One region of the Kitasatospora sp. NPDC059571 genome, then DNA from elsewhere that is predicted to be linked to it. Evidence: riboswitches for the same ligand, from Rfam matches in the RefSeq annotation. Region 1 holds a riboswitch; each other region holds the start of a gene.
The links. Region 1 has a riboswitch for cyclic di-AMP ahead of ACFV0G_RS30075 (transglycosylase family protein). Riboswitches for the same ligand answer to the same signal wherever they lie in the genome.
Positions count from the first base shown of each region.

Region 1 (5,752 bases):
CGACGACCCCTGCGAACGCCCCGCGGCGGCTCCCACCGCCGCGTCCGCCCCCGCACCGGGGAGCCCCACCGGGGCGAGATTCACCCGGCCCGGGGGGATGTTCTCCTCCCTGCGGATCCGTAACTACCGCTACTACTTCGTCGGCCAGGTGGTCTCCAACACCGGCACCTGGATGCAGCGCATCGCCCAGGACTGGCTGGTGCTCAGCCTCACCGGCAGCCCGTTCGCGGTCGGCGTGACCACCGCGATGCAGTTCCTGCCGATGCTGCTGCTGGGCCTGTTCGGCGGCGTGCTCGCCGACCGGATGCCCAAGCGCCGGCTGCTGATCGCCACCCAGGGCGCGATGGGCCTGCTCGCCGCGGGCCTCGCGGTGCTCACCGTCACCGGCGTCGTGACGGCGGGTCACGTCTACCTGTTCGCACTGCTGCTGGGCCTGGTGACCGTGGTCGACAACCCGGCCCGGCAGGTCTTCGTCAGCGAGATGGTCCCGCCCAAGGACCTCGCCAACGCGGTCAGCCTGAACGCCGCCAACTTCCAGACCGCCCGGCTGGTCGGCCCGGCCGTGGCCGGCCTGCTGATCGCCGCGGTCGGCAGCGGCTGGGCGTTCGCGGTGAACGCGCTGTCCTTCGCCGCGGTCATCGGTGGCCTGCTGGCGATGCGCGAGAGCGAACTGCGCCCGACCGCGCCGATCGCCCGGCAGCGCGGCCAGCTCCGCGAGGGCCTGCGCTACGTCCGCGAGCGGCCGGAGCTGCTCTGGCCCATGGTGCTGGCCGGGTTCATCGGGACCTTCGGGTTCAACTTCCCGACCCTGCTCGCCGGCTTCGCGTCCCACACCTTCCACGTGGGCGCCGGCGAGTACGGGCTGCTGAACACCGCGATGGCGGTCGGCTCGCTGACCGGCGCGCTGCTGGCGGCCCGGCGCGGCGCGCCGCGGCTGCGGCGGCTGGTCGGTGCGGCACTGGCCTTCGGCGCCCTGGAGGTGCTGGCCGCGTTCGCACCCGGCTACTGGACCTTCGCCGTCCTGCTGACTCTGATCGGCGTCTTCGGCCTGACCTTCAACACCTCCGTCAACTCGGCGCTCCAGCTGGCCACCGAGCCCGAGATGCGCGGCCGCGTGATGGGCCTGCTGGTCCTCGTCTTCACCGGCGGCACCCCGATCGGCGCCCCGCTGGTCGGCTGGGTCACCGACCAGTACGGCCCGCGACTGGGCCTGCTGGCCTGCGGCCTGGTCTCGGCGGCGGCCGCCGCCGTGGTCGCCGCCGTGCTGGCCCGCGCCGCCGGCCTGAAGGTCCGGGTCGACCTGCACCCGGCCGCCGGCAGCCGGGTGGTCGCGGTGGTGCCCCGCACGCTGCCCAGGCGCGAGCTGGCCACCGCCTGCTGACCGGCGCCGCTCGCCGCACCGCGGGGGGGCGCGCGCCCCCCCCCCAGGCGCGCCCCCCCTCGTCGTCCTCCCGCACCGGGCCGTCCACCCGCACCCGTCGCCGTCACTGCCGTCGCCAGTGCCGTCGCCAGCGCCGTCGCCGTCGCCGTCGCCGTCGCCGGGCAGCGATACCGGCCTCCGCCTGCTGCCCGAAGCCCGACGCCCGGAGCCCGACGCCCGAAGCCCGCCGCCCGGCTCCCGACGCCCGGAGCCCGACGCCCGAAGCCCGCTCAGACCTTGAGCCGGGTCGTGGCGGCCGCCGCGTCCCGCAGGGCCACCGAGGGTGCCGCCACGGCGCGCGGCGGGGTGTCCACGGCCTCCGGCGAGGCGGTGGCGTTCCACTGCGGCCTGGCCTCGCCGGGGCCGTCCTTGGCCAGCCGGACGGCCTGCCGGTCGCCCGCCCGGCGCAGCACGATCCTCGCCCCGTCCGCGGAGTCCGGGTCGAGCCAGACCTCGTTGCCGTCGAACGAGCAGTCCAGCACGGCGATGTCGTCCGGTTTGCCGTCCGGGGTGGCGCGGAAGGCCACACCGGCCTTCCGATAGCCCGTCAGCCGGCACCGGCTGATCGTCACGCTCTCGCCGGCCAGCTGGTGTTTGGCGGTGACGACGGCGTAGTCGGACCGCCCGGCCGCGTCGATCAGCAGGCCGTCGAAGACGGTGCCGCGGTCGCGGCCCAGCGCGTGCACCGCCAGGCCCCCCGCGGCGTTGCCGTAGAGCACGCCGGGGCCGTAGTCGAAGTCGTTGAGGTAGGCGCCGTGTTCGATGCCCCAGCCGCCGTTGTGGTAGGCGACGAAGGGTCCGACGGTGTGGTGGTGCTGGGCGTTGAGCCAGACGAAGATGCCGTTCCGGGCGTTGTTGTGGGCGAGGCAGCGCTCGAAGGTCCACACGCCCTCGCTGGTCTCCGGCCACTCGTAGCCGGAGGCCCCGGTGGCGCCCTGCACGCCGACGGCCACGCAGTCGCGGGCGGTGCCCCCGGTGCCGGCGCCGAGCGCGAAGCCGGTCAGCCGGTAGCCGCGCTCGGCGGGCTCGTAGACCGTGCGGGAGGCCACGCAGGAGTCGTAGGTGATGTCGTCGGACGGCGTCTGCGGGGTGCGGGTGTCCACCGGCCCGTCCCACCAGTAGGCGTCCTCCCAGGTCTGGTGGCTGATGCAGCTGCGGAAGGTGATGCCGTGGCTGGCGTGCGGCACGAAGGCGTGGCTGCCGGTGTCGCGGACCACGACGCCCTCCACGACGGTGCCGCGGGAGGCGTCGCCGAGCATGTGGAAGTGCAGGCCGTAGCGGCCGAGCACGGGCTCGGTGACCCGGGCCCCCGCGAAGGTGTCCTTGCCGGGCGTGCGCGGCCCGAGCCAGCGCAGTGCCGCGTGCCGGACGTCGGCCCGGCGGGAGCTGGTGACGTGCACGTGGGCACGGCCCTGGGCGGTGCCCTCGACCCGGACGCTGCGGGTGAGGTTCAGCACCTCGGCGCCGAGCGCGAGGCCGGCGCCGACGGCGACCCTCGGGTGGGCGTTCGCGAGCGGGGCGGTCAGCGTGACCGTCCGGCCGTCGACCCGTCCGATCGTGCACAGATCGTATCGGGTGGAGAAGTCGTCGCCCTCGGGGGGTCCGGTGGGCGTCACCGCGAGCTCGTCGCCCGCCTGCCAGCCGGCGGGGACGGCGGCCAGGGTGATCGCCGTGTCGCCGGCCCGCAGTGCGGTCGCCGCCCGCACCCAGGCGGTCTTGGCGGCGCCGTCGAGCCGGAGGTAGCCGGCGCCGGTCACCCAGAGCCCGGTGTCCGTACCGGCCACCGTCATGCCGCCGCCCACGAAGCTCCGTTCGTCCACGGAGGGAAAGTGCAGGGTGTGCACCGCACTGCCCGCCGGGGCGAGCGCGAGGGTGCCGCGGACCTCGACGTTCCCGGCCGAGGCCAGGGTCAGGCTGCGCTCGGGGGCGAAGACCAGGGAGCCCCCGGGCTCGATCAGCAGCGAGGCCACGGCGGCGTCGGTGTCGAGCAGCACCCGGTCGGAGATCCTGACGGCGGTTCGGGCGCCAGGCACCGCGCCGCCCCAGCCGCCCGCGTCGGACCAGCGGCGGCCCGTCAGGTCGAGCGGGGAGGGCGAGGGGCTCCCGGCCTCCGGAAGGCCCCCGGGGCGGCTCTCCGCGGCCGTGGAGGGCCCGCCGGCGGGGTGCGGGAGCGGCGGCACGGCGGCCTCGCCGGAGACCAGCGTGCGGCGGATCAGCTCCTCGCCGCCGACCGCCGCCAGGACGACCGGCACGGCGAGCCAGCCGAGCAGCCGCCGCCACCCCCCCCCCCGGCGCGGGACCTGCGGCCCCGGCACGCCGGCCGGCGGCACGGCACGGTGCTTCATGATCGGCAAGCCCTCCCCCGGGGCCGCGGCCGGCCCCGCCGCCTGAAGCATAAACAAGCGGCTTTGCATTCAAGGGGATTGTGCGGAAGCGGCCGGACGCGATCACAATCGCCGGGAAAAATCGATCATGAATTCATTCAAGATCACGCGTGATCGGCGTCACACATGTTTGCGGTTTGAACTTAAGTCTGTCTAATGTCCTCCCACGTTCGTGGTCACACGGACCCAGTCGCCCCGAACGCCGAGTCCTGCCGGCGGGCCGGCTGGCAAAGCGAAACGCACTTCGGCAGGGGCGGGGGAACCAGGTAAGTCGCCCGGGACCGGTCCAGCACCGGTCCTCGGCTTGGGGTGAAGCCGCATGCGCGGACACGTCGGATTCCGACGTGCCCGTAGCTGCGGCCGGGCAACTCCAGCCCGAATCCGACAGCTCACCTCGCAGGCGTGGGAGAGGAACGCTGTTTCATGCTGTCCATCAACTCCAAGCGCACCCGCCGCCTGCTCGCCACCACCGGCGTCGTCGGCATCGGCCTCTCGATCCCGTGCCTGACCGCCGGCACCGCGAACGCCGCCTCGGTCGCCACCTGGGACAAGGTCGCCCAGTGCGAGTCCTCGGGCAACTGGTCGATCAACACCGGCAACGGTTTCTACGGCGGCCTGCAGTTCACCTCCAGCACCTGGGCGGCCTACGGCGGCCACACCTACGCCCCGCAGGCGAACCAGGCCACCAAGGACCAGCAGATCGCCATCGCCGAGAAGGTGCTCGCCGACCAGGGCCCCGGCGCCTGGCCCGTCTGCTCCATCCAGGCCGGTCTGACCAAGGGCGGCCCCGCCCCGGCGATCAACCCCGGCGGCACCGCCGCCGCCCCGGCCCCGGCCGCTCCGGCCGCCAGCACCCCGGCCGCCAAGCCCGCCGCCCCGAGCACCGGCTCCACCGCCTCGCAGGACGCCAAGCCCGCCCAGAGCGGCAAGTCCTGGAAGCAGCACCGCTCCTGGGGCCACAGCGGCACCTACACTGTGAAGGCCGGCGACTGGCTGTCCAGCATCGCCACCGCCAACCACGTGCAGGGCGGCTGGCAGAAGCTCTACGACCTGAACAAGTCCGTCCTGACCGAGGGCCCGGACTCGATCTACCCGGGCCAGAAGCTGTCGCTGGGCGGCTCCGCCACCGCGCAGAGCGGCGCCGCGCAGACCGCCGCCAAGCCGGCCACCACGGCCGCCCCGGCCGCGGCCACCACCACCACGACCGCCGCCAAGGCCGTCACCGGCTCCAAGGCCGCCGCGGTCAACTTCGCCCTGTCGAAGGTCGGCCAGGCGTACATCTACGGTGGCACGGGCAACGGCGGCTGGGACTGCTCCGGCCTGACCCAGGCGGCCTACAAGGCGGCCGGCATCGCGATCCCGCGCGTCGCCGCCGACCAGGCCGACTTCTCCACCCGCGTCTCGCTGGACAACCTGCAGCCGGGCGACCTGCTGTTCTGGTCCAACAACGGTTCCAACTCGGGCGTCTACCACGTCGGCATGTACGTGGGCGACGGCAAGTACGTCGAGGCGGCCAACCCGAGCGCCGGTGTCCGCACCCAGACCATCGCGAACTGGGCCCCGGACTTCGCCGGCCGGATCTGACCCGTACCGAGGTCGAACCCCTCTCCACCGAAGCCCCCGGGGCTGGCCGCTCGGCCCCGGGGGCTTCGGCCTGCCCTCGCGCGGACGGCGGCGGACGCCCTATCCTCCTGACGGACCCGAGGAGAGGGAGCCACCATGGCGAAGGTCACCGTCACCCTGGACGCCGACCAGGCGATCGAGGTGATGCTGCTGTCCGGCACGCGCAGCCCGCAGGACGCGATCGAGCTCGTCGTCCTGGACTACCTGGCCCGCGGCCGGCGCACCGAGGCAAGGGCCGGCGAGGCCGCCGACGCCCACCGCACCGGGGAGCCGCCGCACCGCGCCCAGGAGGGCTGAGGACTCGCGCCTGATCGGACGCAACGAC
Region 1 is NZ_JBHWBW010000376.1:33-5,784, reverse strand. It holds gene ACFV0G_RS30085 (MFS transporter) at 1-1,381, shown strand, start outside; gene ACFV0G_RS30080 (hypothetical protein) at 1,651-3,765, opposite strand; cyclic di-AMP (ydaO/yuaA leader) riboswitch at 4,033-4,222, shown strand; gene ACFV0G_RS30075 (transglycosylase family protein) at 4,228-5,388, shown strand; gene ACFV0G_RS30070 (hypothetical protein) at 5,524-5,724, shown strand.

Region 2 (5,752 bases), on a different contig from region 1:
GTGGCGCGCATGCCGGAGGCCGCGCCGCGGTCGGCGGCCGGGACGCTGGACATCACCAGCGCGGTGTTCGGCGCGGCGAACAGGCCGCCGCCGAGCCCGTTCAGGAAGACCAGCAGCGCGAACGCCGGGTAGCCGAAGTCGGTCGGCAGCGCGAGGAGTCCGGCGAACGAGGCGGCCATCACCACCAGGCCGCCCGCGGCGAACAGCCGCGCGCCGAACCGGTCGGAGAGGTGTCCGGCGACCGGCCCGGCGGCGAGGAAGCCGATGGTCAGCGGGACGAGGTAGATGCCCGCCCAGAGCGGGGTGTCGGCGTAGTCGTAGCCGTGCAGCGGCAGCCAGATGCCCTGCAGCCAGACGATGAGCATGAACTGCAGGCCGCCACGGGCGACCGAGCCGAGCAGGGTGGCCAGGTTGCCGCCGGCGAAGACCGGGTCACGGAACAGCCGCAGCGGGAACATCGGTTCGGCCACCTTCGTCTCGACCAGGCAGAACACGCCGAGCACGGCGGTGCCCCCGATCAGGCCGGCCAAGACCCAGGGGTTGGTCCAGCCCATGGTGCGGCCGCCGTAGGGCTGGATGCCGTAGGTGATCGCCGCGAGCAGCGCGGTCAGGCCGGCGGCGAAGGTGATGTTGCCCCACCAGTCGATCCGGCCGGGGCGGCGCACGCCGGTCTCGCGCAGCGAGCGGTAGGCCCAGACCGTGCCGATGATGCCGATGGGCACGTTGACCCAGAAGATCGACCTCCAGTTCCACTCGGCGAGCAGCCCGCCCAGCACCAGGCCGATGAACGAACCCGCGATCGCGGCCACCATGTTGACGCCGAGTGCCATGCCGCGCCGGCTGGCCGGGAAGGCGTCCGTGATGATCGCGGCGGAGTTGGCCATCAGCATCGCGCCGCCGATCGCCTGGACGACGCGCCAGCCGATCAGCCAGATCGCCCCGCCGCCGCCCTGCAGCGGGTCGAGCGAGAGGACCACCGAGGTGACCGTGAAGATCAGGAAGCCGGCGTTGTAGATCCGCACCCGGCCCCAGATGTCGCCCATCCGCCCGAGGGTGACCACCAGCACCGCAGTCACCAGCATGTAGCCCATCAGCATCCACAGCAGGTAGCTGACGTTGCCCGGCTGCAGCGGGTCGAGGTGGATGCCGTTGAAGATCGCGGGCAGCGAGATCAGCACGATCGACGAGTTGATGGTGGCGATCAGCATGCCCAGCGTGGTGTTGGACAGCGCGACCCACTTGTAGCGCGGGTGCTCCGCCCCGATCAGACCGCGGCGGGCCCCGCCGGGCGCCGCCGCGGGCGCGGGCCCTCCGTCCGGTGCAGTCATCGCCGTCCCTCCCCCTCGAAGATACTTAGCTGACATCAACTAAATTACTGCGCGCGACGGCGCCTCGCCAGGGTCCGGACGGACCCGCGGGCGGACGGCCGGGTCACGACCCGCGCGGCCCCGGCCCGGCCGTCGCCACGGCTTCCCCCGCGGAGCGGGCAGGCGTACGGTGGCCACACGGCACCGTGCGCATACGCGCCACCGCCGATCCCCCGAAGGTCCAGCGACCTACCGCACCGCTGGAGGCCGACGATGGCCGACCCCAAGGCGTTCCTGAACACGCCGCGGAAGCTCCGCGCCCGGCGTGCCGCCGAGGCGCGGGTCCGGGACTGGCAGGAGGTCTACCAGCCGGGGGCGCTGCTGCCGATCATCGGGGGCCAGGCCGCCCGCTGCATGGACTGCGGCCTCCCGTTCTGCCACCAGGCCTGCCCGCTCGGCAACCTCGTCCCGGAGTGGAACCGGCTGGTCGCCGACCAGGACTGGCGGGACGCCGCGGACCGGCTGCACGCCACCGACAACTTCCCCGAGTTCACCGGCCGGCTCTGCCCCGCCCCCTGCGAGAGCGCCTGCGTGCTCGGGATCATCGCCGAGCCGGTCACCATCCGCAACGTCGAACTCGCCGTCGTCGACCGCGCCTGGGAGCAGGGGTACGAGGTGCCCTGCCCGCCCGACCGGCCGACCGGCCGGAGCGTCGGCGTCGTCGGCTCCGGCCCCGCGGGGCTGGCCGCCGCCCAGCAGCTGACCCGCGCGGGCCACGCCGTCACGGTGTACGAGCGGGCCGACCGGATCGGCGGCCTGCTGCGCTACGGCATCCCGGACTTCCGGCTGGAGAAGCACCGGCTGGACCGCCGGATCGACCAACTCCGCGCCGAGGGGACGGAGTTCCGCACCGGCGTCACGGTCGGCGAGGACCTCCCGGCCGCCGAGCTGCGGAGCCGGCACGACGCGGTGGTACTCGCGGTCGGCGCCACGGCGTGGAAGGACCTCCCGGTCCCGGGACGGGAGTTCACCGGCATCCACCAGGCGATGGAGTACCTGCCGCTGGCCAACCGGGTGGCGGCCGGCGACCTCGCCGAGTCCCCGGTCAGTGCGCGGGGCCACCGCGTCGTGGTGATCGGCGGCGGCGACACCGCGGCCGACTGCGTGGGCACCGCGGTGCGCCAATTCGCCTCCGGAGTACGGCAGCTGGACATCAACCCGCGCCCCCCGGACGGCCGGCCGGAGGCCCAGCCGTGGCCGGTCCACGCGAAGGTCCGGCACGAGACCACCTCGCACGAGGAGGCCGGCCGGCAGTGGCCGGCCCGCGACGGCGCCGACGGCGACATCCGTGCGTACGCCTCCACCACGGTGCGCTTCGACGGCGACCCGGACGGCCGGGTCTCCGCCGTCCGCATCGCCGACGCCGCGCCGGGCAGCCGGGCCCCGCTGCCCGGCACCGAGCACGCGCTGGACGCCGATCTGGTGCTGCTGGCGCTGGGCTTCTTCGGACCGGAGCCCGACACCGGGCTGGTGCAGCAGTTCGGGCTGCGGATCGACGCGCAGGGCAACCTCGCCCGGGACGACCGGTTCGCGGCCGGCCCGGACGGGGTGTTCGTCGCGGGCGACGCCGGCCGCGGCCAGTCCCTGATCGTCTGGGCGATCGCGGAGGGGCGGGCAGCCGCCGCCGCCGTGCACCGTTACCTCACCGGCCGGGACGACCTGCCCGCCCCGATCACCCCGGCCAGCCGTCCGATCGTCCCGGAGGACCCGGCACCGGCCGGCTGACCCGCCCGCCTCCCCCGGGCCCGCGCCGGGCCCCCGGCTGGACGGCGGCGCAGGGCCCACTCGACGACCGCGAGGTTGATCACCCAGCCCGCCCCCATCAGCACCGCCCGGACCGCGACCCCCGGACGGCCGACCAGCAGCATCCTGGGCAGCCGGGTCAGCACCTGCGTGCCGGCGCCCAGGCCGATCGCGTAGCCGCGGGCCATCCAGGCCCGGTGCCGCACGATGTCGCGCCGCAGGACCGCGGTCGTCCCGAGGACGAGCGAGACCGCCATGGCCGAGCCGAACACCAGCCGCAGGCCGGCCAGAACCCGGCCGTCGCCCGGGCCGTCGGGATAGGAGACGGTCATCCACAGACCGGAGAGCGCGACCGCCAGCCCGCAGGGCACCAGGACCCGGCCGGCGGCCCGGTGCCACCCGGGCCTGCGGCGCCGCAGGCCCGGCGCGAACCGGAGGGCGCCCAGGACGCCGTACACGCTCGCCGCGACGATGTGCACGACGACGGGCAGCGGGGCCGCGAAGAAGCGCGCGTCCTGCGGCCCGCCCGGCCCGCCGGCCGCCAGTTCGGAGATCCGGGCCGCCCCGGCGGCGACCGGCACGGCGCTCAGCAGGAGCAGCCCGGCGGATCGGACGGGCGGGGCTCGTGCCGGAGCGGGCGGCGGGGATCACGCACCGGATCAGGGTACGAGCGCCGGTCCCGCACCGGATCGGCCGAAAGTACGAGGCCCGCGGCCGAACGCCGCGGGCGGGCCGACGGCGGGAGGGACGACGGTGGCCGGTCGGCGGGGCGACGGAGGGGCGGCGGCGGACCGCCGGGGGCCGCCGGGGCCGCGCGAGGGCTCGCGGGGCGACCTGCGGAAAGGGCGGGGTGTGCGCGGCCGGTGCCCGGGCGCGGCCGCAGGGTCGGCCCACGAACCGTCACCGGAGCGTCGAGGTTCGTGTGATGATCATCCGCTGGCGGCCGCGGCACCGGAGGTCGTGGGCCCGATTCCGGCCACCACCCCGCCACAACCCGGACGAATTCCCGCTCGGGAATTCCGACCGGAATTCCGCCCTATTTCCGGGATAAGGACGACGCGGACACGACAGGTGAATCGGGTCGGCAATCGGGACGCGTCGCTCCACCCCCGCCGCCACCTGCGACAGCAGGGCGCGGAGCGCCCCGGACCGGCGCGCGGGCTCCCCGTGCCGGCGCGTTCGGCGAGTGCACTCGTGATGGTTGTGTGATTGTCGGGATGCCAGCTTGTTACTGAGGCACCGATCCCTCTAATCTCCGGTAGCAGCCCGCCAGCACGGGCGCCCGAGATGCGGCACGCCGAACCCTGCCCACCGCGTCACACGGGTCACCGACCAGACCCTGGGCAGGGACGGGGGACCCACACGTACCACGCCGTCCCCACGGCTAGGGGTGAAGCCGCCCTCGCGCGGCCGGGCCACCTCCCGGTCCGAACCCGACAGCTCACCTCGCAGGCGTGCGGAGAGGGAACTCGATGGGTTTCATCGGCTCCGGCCGCCACCGCCGCCCCACCCAGACCGAGCGGGCCGTCGCCGCGGCCGGCGTGGCAGGCGCGGGAATCGCCATTCCGCTGCTCACCGCGACCGGCGCGCACGCCGTCGCCCCCACCACGTGGGACGCGGTCGCCCAGTGCGCGAGCGCCGGGAACTGGGCCAAGGACACCGGCAACGGTGCCTACGGCGGGCTCCAGATCGACCTGCACAGCTGGGTCGCCTACGGCGGCGACGCCTACGCCGCCGAGCCCGACCACGCCACCCGGGACCAGCAGATCGCGGTCGCCGAGCGGATCCTCGCGGACCGCGGCGCCGCCAACTGGGGCTCCTGCGCCACCTCCGCCGGGCTGACCGGCGAGGGCCGCGCCACCACCCAGCCCACCACGCCCGCGGCGACCACCCCGGCGGCGCCCACCACCGCGCCCGCCGCCCCGGCCACCACGGACCCGGCCGCCCCCGTCCAGCGCGGCAGCGCGGCCCCGGTCTTCCCCGGCATGCAGGGCCGCGACGCCTCCGGCCTGTACTGGTACCAGGCCGCCGACGGCGGCTGGTACTGGACCACCAGCCAGCAGGTGTACGAGCAGGCCACCGGCACCGGCCAGTCGGCCGCGCCGACCGGCACGCCCACCCAGGACGGCCAGGCGCCGACCTCGACGACCGGCACGCCCACCGCGCCGACCACCACGCCCGCCACCCCGGCGCCGGGCACCACCACCGCCCCCGGCGTCCCGGGCACCGCCACGGCCACCCCGCCCGCCCCCGGCACCCCCGGCACCCCCGGAGTCGCGGACCCGACCGGCCAGGCCGGCACCCCGGCCGGCGACCCGGGCACCCTCGGCACGCCCGCCGCGCCCGCCACCACCGGGACGCCGGCCCCGGCCGCCACCCCGGCGCCCACCACGTACACCGTCACCGAGGGCGACACGCTGTCCGGCATCTCCGACACCCACAAGCTGGGCGGCTGGAAGCACCTCTACGACCAGAACCAGTCCACCGTCGGCGAGGACCCCGACATGATCCACCCCGGACAGGTCCTCGAGATCCACTGACCGGCCCGCGCCCGACCGGCGGGCCCCCCCCCCCCCCCGCGGGGGGGGCGGGGGGCGGGGGGGAGGCCGCGGGCGCGGGCGGGCCGCGGCGCGGCGGGGGGG
Region 2 is NZ_JBHWBW010000343.1:20-5,771, reverse strand. It holds gene ACFV0G_RS28755 (MFS transporter) at 1-1,328, opposite strand, end outside; gene ACFV0G_RS28750 (glutamate synthase subunit beta) at 1,581-3,092, shown strand; gene ACFV0G_RS28745 (DUF2306 domain-containing protein) at 3,005-3,691, opposite strand; cyclic di-AMP (ydaO/yuaA leader) riboswitch at 4,431-4,581, shown strand; gene ACFV0G_RS28740 (transglycosylase family protein) at 4,583-5,650, shown strand.
Region 2: it holds a riboswitch for cyclic di-AMP, as region 1 does, so the genes downstream of both, ACFV0G_RS28740 (transglycosylase family protein) here and ACFV0G_RS30075 (transglycosylase family protein) in region 1, are expected to answer to the same signal.

Region 3 (5,752 bases), on a different contig from region 1:
CGGGGCGGAGGTCGGCGACGAGCATCCCCCTGGCACCCGCGGCGGCGAAACGCCGGGCCAGGTCGCCGCCGTCGCCCCCGCTGAGTACCGCGATGACCACCACTGCCCCGGCTACTCGCATGGCCTGCTCCTCCTTGAGCGTCCCCCGCGAACGGCACCGCACGGCCGTCACCACGGTTATCGGAGGATGGTAGGCACCCCGCGACCCTCCGCAACAGGGATTACCCCCCAGGTGACCAGACTCACGCCCGACCGGGTCAAGATACGGTCTGGAACATGCCGGACACCCCCCAGACCCACCGGCCCGAGCTCTTCACGTGGGAGTTCGCGGCCGACCCCTACCCCGCGTACGCATGGCTGCGCGAGCACGCGCCGGTGCACCGCACTACCCTGCCGAGCGGGGTGGAGGCGTGGCTGGTCACCCGGTACGCGGACGCCCGGCAGGCGCTCGCCGACGCCCGGCTCTCCAAGAACCCGGTGCACCACAGCGAGCAGGCGCACCGCACCGGGCGGGTCGGCATCCCGGGGGAGCGCCAGGCCGACCTGATGACCCACCTGCTGAACATCGACCCGCCGGACCACACCCGGCTGCGGCGGCTGGTGTCAAAGGCGTTCACCCCGCGCCGGGTGGCGGAGTTCGCGCCGCGGGTGCAGCAGCTCACCGACCGGCTGATCGACTCCTTCGCCGAGCGGGGCACCGCCGACCTGATCCACGAGTTCGCCTTCCCGCTGCCGATCTACGCGATCTGCGACCTGCTCGGCGTGCCGGCCGAGGACCAGGACGACTTCCGCGACTGGGCCGGCATGATGATCCGACACCACGCCGGCCGGCGCGGCGGCGTCGGCCGGGCCGTGAAGAAGATCCGCGGCTACCTGGCCGAGCTGATCCACCGCAAGCGCGCCGACCTCGGCGACGACCTGATCTCCGGGCTGATCCGGGCCAGCGACCACGGCGAGCACCTGACCGAGAACGAGGCCGCGGCGATGGCCTTCATCCTGCTCTTCGCCGGCTTCGAGACCACGGTCAACCTGATCGGCAACGGTCTGTACGCGCTGCTGCGCAACCCCGGGCAGCGGGCACTGCTGCAGGAGTCGGTGGCGCTCGGGGAGAGCGGGCTGCTGGAGACCGGGATCGAGGAGCTGCTGCGCTACGACGGTCCGGTGGAGCTGGCCACCTGGCGGTTCGCCACCCGGCCGCTGACCATCGGCGGCACGGACATCCCGGTCGGCGACCCGGTGCTGGTGGTGCTGGCCGCGGCCGACCGCGACCCGGCGCGCTTCTCCGACGAGAACACCCTGGACCTGGCCCGCACCGACAACCCGCACCTCGGGTTCGGCCACGGCATCCACTACTGCATCGGCGCCCCGCTGGCCCGGCTCGAGGGCCGGGCGGCGCTGGCCACCCTGCTGACCCGGCTGCCCGACCTGGAGCTCGCCGCCGACCCGGCCGAGCTGCGCTGGCGGGGCGGCCTGATCATGCGCGGGCTGCGCGAGCTCCCGGTCTCCTTCACGCCGTCCGGGAGGTGACCCGGCGACCGGGGCGGGGCACCCGGCCGGACCAGCTGACGGCGTGTCGGTGCGGTGCGTGTCGCCGGGTCCCCGAATGCCCGTCAAACCGGACAAATCGGTTTCGTTCGTGGGCGATAATCGCGGCGTCGTAATTCTTGCGTGATATCGGCGATATGAGCTTGTGATTGGTCGTTCGATCTGCCTACTCTCCGGATCGGCCTGCACCGGCGGGCCTCGGTCGCGGAACGCCGAATCCTGTCCACCGCGCACCGACACACCGGACAAGACCCAGGACAGGGGCGGGGGAACCACGTTCGTCGCCGTCCCCACGGCTAGGGGTGAAGCCGCGTCAGCAGGTCCCCTCCTGCTCCCCGCGGCCGGGCCACGCCTCCCGGTCCGAACCCGACAGCTCACCTCGCAGGCGTTCGGAGAGGGACAACCCATGCTCTTCACCGGACCTGGCCGCCACCGCCGCCGCACCTCCGCCCAGAAGGCGGTCGCCGTCGCGGGCGTCACCGGCGCCGGCCTCGCCCTGCCGCTGCTCACCGCCGCCGGTGCGACCGCCGCACCGGTGTCCACCTGGGAGAAGGTCGCCCAGTGCGAGAGCGGCGGGAACTGGAGCATCAACACCGGCAACGGCTTCTACGGAGGACTGCAGTTCACCGCCGGCACCTGGCGCGGCTTCGGCGGTACCAGGTACGCGGCCTACGCCCACCTGGCCACCAAGGGCCAGCAGATCGCCGTCGCCGAGAAGGTCCTCGCGTCCCAGGGGCCCGGCGCGTGGCCGGTCTGCTCCAAACGCGCCGGCCTGACCCGCGGCGGCGCGCCCGCCAAGGCCGACACCGCCGAGGGCGGCAGTACCGGCGGCCCCCGCTCCGCCGGCGCCCCGCAGTTCCCGGGCCAGGCCGGCTGGGACGCCGAGGCGGCCGTGTACTGGTACCCGAAGAACGGCGGCTGGTACTGGACCGCGCACCGGGAGATCTACCAGCGGTACGCCGGTACCGCGGACCGCCCGGCGCCGGAGGACGCCACCGACACGGCCGACACCGCCGACGGCGGTGAACGCACCCTCCAGGCCGTACCGCTGCCCGAGGTCGGCCGCGAGGACTACACCGTGCGGCCCGGTGACACCCTGTCGGGCATCGCCGCCGACCGGCAGCTGCCGGGCGGCTGGGAGCAGCTCTACGCGGCCAACCGCGCGGTGGTGGGCGCCGACCCCGACCTGATCCTGCCCGGCCAGCAGCTGCGGCTCGGCTGACGCCCCACCGGGCCCGCCCGGACCGGCCCCGGCCCACCGCCTCCCCGCCCCGCCGCCCGCGGGGGCGGGGAGGCCCGGCCGGGCCCGGCTGCCGTCCTCCAGGTGAACTACCGGCGAGTAGTCGGGCCACACGGTGAGACAGGGCCATGCCCGGCATGGCCCGGCGGGCCCGTGCGGCTAGGCTCTGGTCGTAACGACCCTCATCCGCTTCCGCTAGGAGATGCCTCGTGCCGTCCATTGATGTCGTCGTAGCCCGCGAAATCCTCGACTCCCGCGGCAACCCCACGGTCGAGGTCGAGGTCGGCCTCGACGACGGCAGCACCGGTCGTGCCGCTGTCCCGTCCGGTGCCTCCACCGGCGCCTTCGAGGCCCTGGAGCTCCGCGACGGCGACAAGAACCGCTACTTCGGCAAGGGCGTGGAGAAGGCCGTCCTCGCCGTCATCGAGCAGATCGGCCCCGAGCTGGTCGGCTACGACGCCACCGAGCAGCGCCTGATCGACCAGGCCATGCTCGACCTGGACGCCACCCCGGACAAGTCCTCGCTCGGCGCCAACGCGATCCTCGGCGTCTCCCTCGCCGTGGCGCACGCCGCCTCCGAGGCCAGCGACCTGCCGCTCTTCCGCTACCTGGGCGGCCCGAACGCGCACGTCCTGCCGGTGCCGATGATGAACATCCTCAACGGCGGCTCGCACGCGGACTCCAACGTCGACATCCAGGAGTTCATGATCGCCCCGATCGGCGCGGAGTCCTTCTCCGAGGCCGTCCGCTGGGGCGTCGAGGTCTACCACACGCTCAAGGGCGTGCTGAAGGAGCGCGGCCTGTCCACCGGCCTCGGCGACGAGGGCGGCTTCGCGCCGAACCTGGACTCCAACCGCGAGGCGCTCGACCTCATCGTCGAGGCCATCAAGAAGGCCGGCTACACCCCGGGCAAGGACGTCGCGCTCGCCCTGGACGTCGCCTCCTCCGAGTTCCACAACGACGGCGCCTACACCTTCGAGGGCAAGGCGATCTCCTCCGCCGAGCTCATCGACTACTACGCCGAGCTGGTCGCCGCGTACCCGCTGGTCTCCATCGAGGACCCGCTGGACGAGTCGGACTGGGACGGCTGGAAGGCCATGACCGAGAAGCTGGGCGACAAGGTCCAGCTGGTCGGTGACGACCTGTTCGTCACCAACCCGGAGCGCCTGCGCCGCGGCATCGAGACCGGCACCGCCAACGCGCTGCTGGTGAAGGTGAACCAGATCGGCTCGCTCACCGAGACCCTGGACGCCGTCGAGCTGGCCCAGCGCAACGGCTACCGCTGCATGATGTCGCACCGCTCCGGCGAGACCGAGGACGTCACCATCGCCGACCTCGCCGTCGCCACCAACTGCGGCCAGATCAAGACCGGCGCCCCGGCCCGCTCCGAGCGCGTCGCCAAGTACAACCAGCTGCTGCGCATCGAGGAGATCCTCGACGACGCCGCCGAGTACGCGGGCCGCGGCGCGTTCCCGCGCTTCAAGTTCGAGGGCTGAGCTGACACCCCGCGGCTGACACACGGCCGCTGGACCGGTGCCCCGGTGTCCACCCCGTAGGGTGGGGCCGGGGCACCGGCGTGAGCAGGAGGGGTACGAGCGATGTGGAAGATCCCGGGACTGGCGGGGCGTCCGCGCTTCACCAGCCGCGCGACCGTGCTCGTGCTCGTCCTGTGCTCGCTGGTGGCGATACTCGCCTACCCCACCCGGCAGTTCCTCAGCCAGCGCTCCGAGATCGCGGCGCAGCGGGCCCGGGCCGAGCACGCCCGCCAGCAGGTGGAGGAGCTCCGCCGGGAGAAGGCCCGCTGGCAGGACCCGGAGTACGTGAAGGCGCAGGCCCGCGAGCGGCTGCACTACGCGATGCCGGGTGAGACGCCGTTCGTCTCGATCGACCCGTCGGCGCCCGCCGGCCGCGGGCCGGCCTCCGCCGACGCCCTGGGCTCCGGCCCCGTCCGGGCCGCCAAACCCTGGTACACCACCGTCCTGGACTCGGTCGACCTGGCCGACCAGGCCCCCGCCCCTCACGAAGACAGCACCCCATGACCTCTGAAGAGCTTCCCGACGCCACCGCGGCCACCGACGCCGACCGCGACACGGCGGCCATCGCCGCCCAGCTCGGCCGTGTGCCGCGCGGCCTGCGCGGCGTCGCGCACCGCTGCCCGTGCGGCAACCCGGACGTCGTCGAGACCGCCCCGCGGCTGCCCGACGGCACCCCCTTCCCTACCCTGTACTACCTGACCTGCCCGAGGGCCGCCTCGCTGATCGGCACCCTGGAGGCCGACGGCGTGATGAAGGACCAGACCGCCCGGCTCGCGCAGGACCCGGAGCTCGCCGCCGCCTACCGGCGGGCCCACGAGGACTACATCGCCCGGCGCGACGCGATCGAGGTGCTGGAGGGCTTCCCCAGCGCCGGCGGCATGCCGGACCGGGTGAAGTGCCTGCACGTGCTGGTCGGGCACGCGCTCGCGGCCGGCCCCGGCGTCAACCCGCTCGGCGACGAGGCGATCGGCATGCTGGAGGACTGGTGGGCCAAGGGCCCGTGCGTCTCCGCGGCCGAGGTCGAGGCGGCCGGCGCGCGGGTCGCCAGGAACCGCGCCAAGGACGAGGACCACGCCGAGGTGATCGCGGCCAAGGAGCGGCTGACCGCGGAGCGCGCCGAGAAGAAGCGCCGCGCGGAGCAGGAGGAGGAGTCGTGACCGCCACCCGGGTCGCCGCGATCGACTGCGGCACCAACTCCATCCGGCTGCTGGTCGCCGATCTCGACCCGGCCACCGGGGAGATCACCGACCTCGACCGCCGGATGGTGATCAACCGGCTCGGCCAGGGTGTGGACGCCACCGGCCGGCTGCACCCCGACGCGTTGGAGCGGACCTTCGCGGCCTGCCGCGAGTACGCCGAGGTCATCGCCGGGTACGGGGTCGGGCCCGAGCGGACCCGCTTCGTGGCCACCAGCGCCTCGCGGGACGCCGAG
Region 3 is NZ_JBHWBW010000107.1:11,638-17,389, forward strand. It holds gene ACFV0G_RS15110 (SDR family NAD(P)-dependent oxidoreductase) at 1-121, opposite strand, end outside; gene ACFV0G_RS15115 (cytochrome P450) at 277-1,527, shown strand; cyclic di-AMP (ydaO/yuaA leader) riboswitch at 1,746-1,947, shown strand; gene ACFV0G_RS15120 (transglycosylase family protein) at 1,952-2,767, shown strand; gene eno (phosphopyruvate hydratase) at 2,995-4,281, shown strand; gene ACFV0G_RS15130 (septum formation initiator family protein) at 4,384-4,824, shown strand; gene ACFV0G_RS15135 (DUF501 domain-containing protein) at 4,821-5,477, shown strand; gene ACFV0G_RS15140 (exopolyphosphatase) at 5,474-5,752, shown strand, end outside.
Region 3: it holds a riboswitch for cyclic di-AMP, as region 1 does, so the genes downstream of both, ACFV0G_RS15120 (transglycosylase family protein) here and ACFV0G_RS30075 (transglycosylase family protein) in region 1, are expected to answer to the same signal.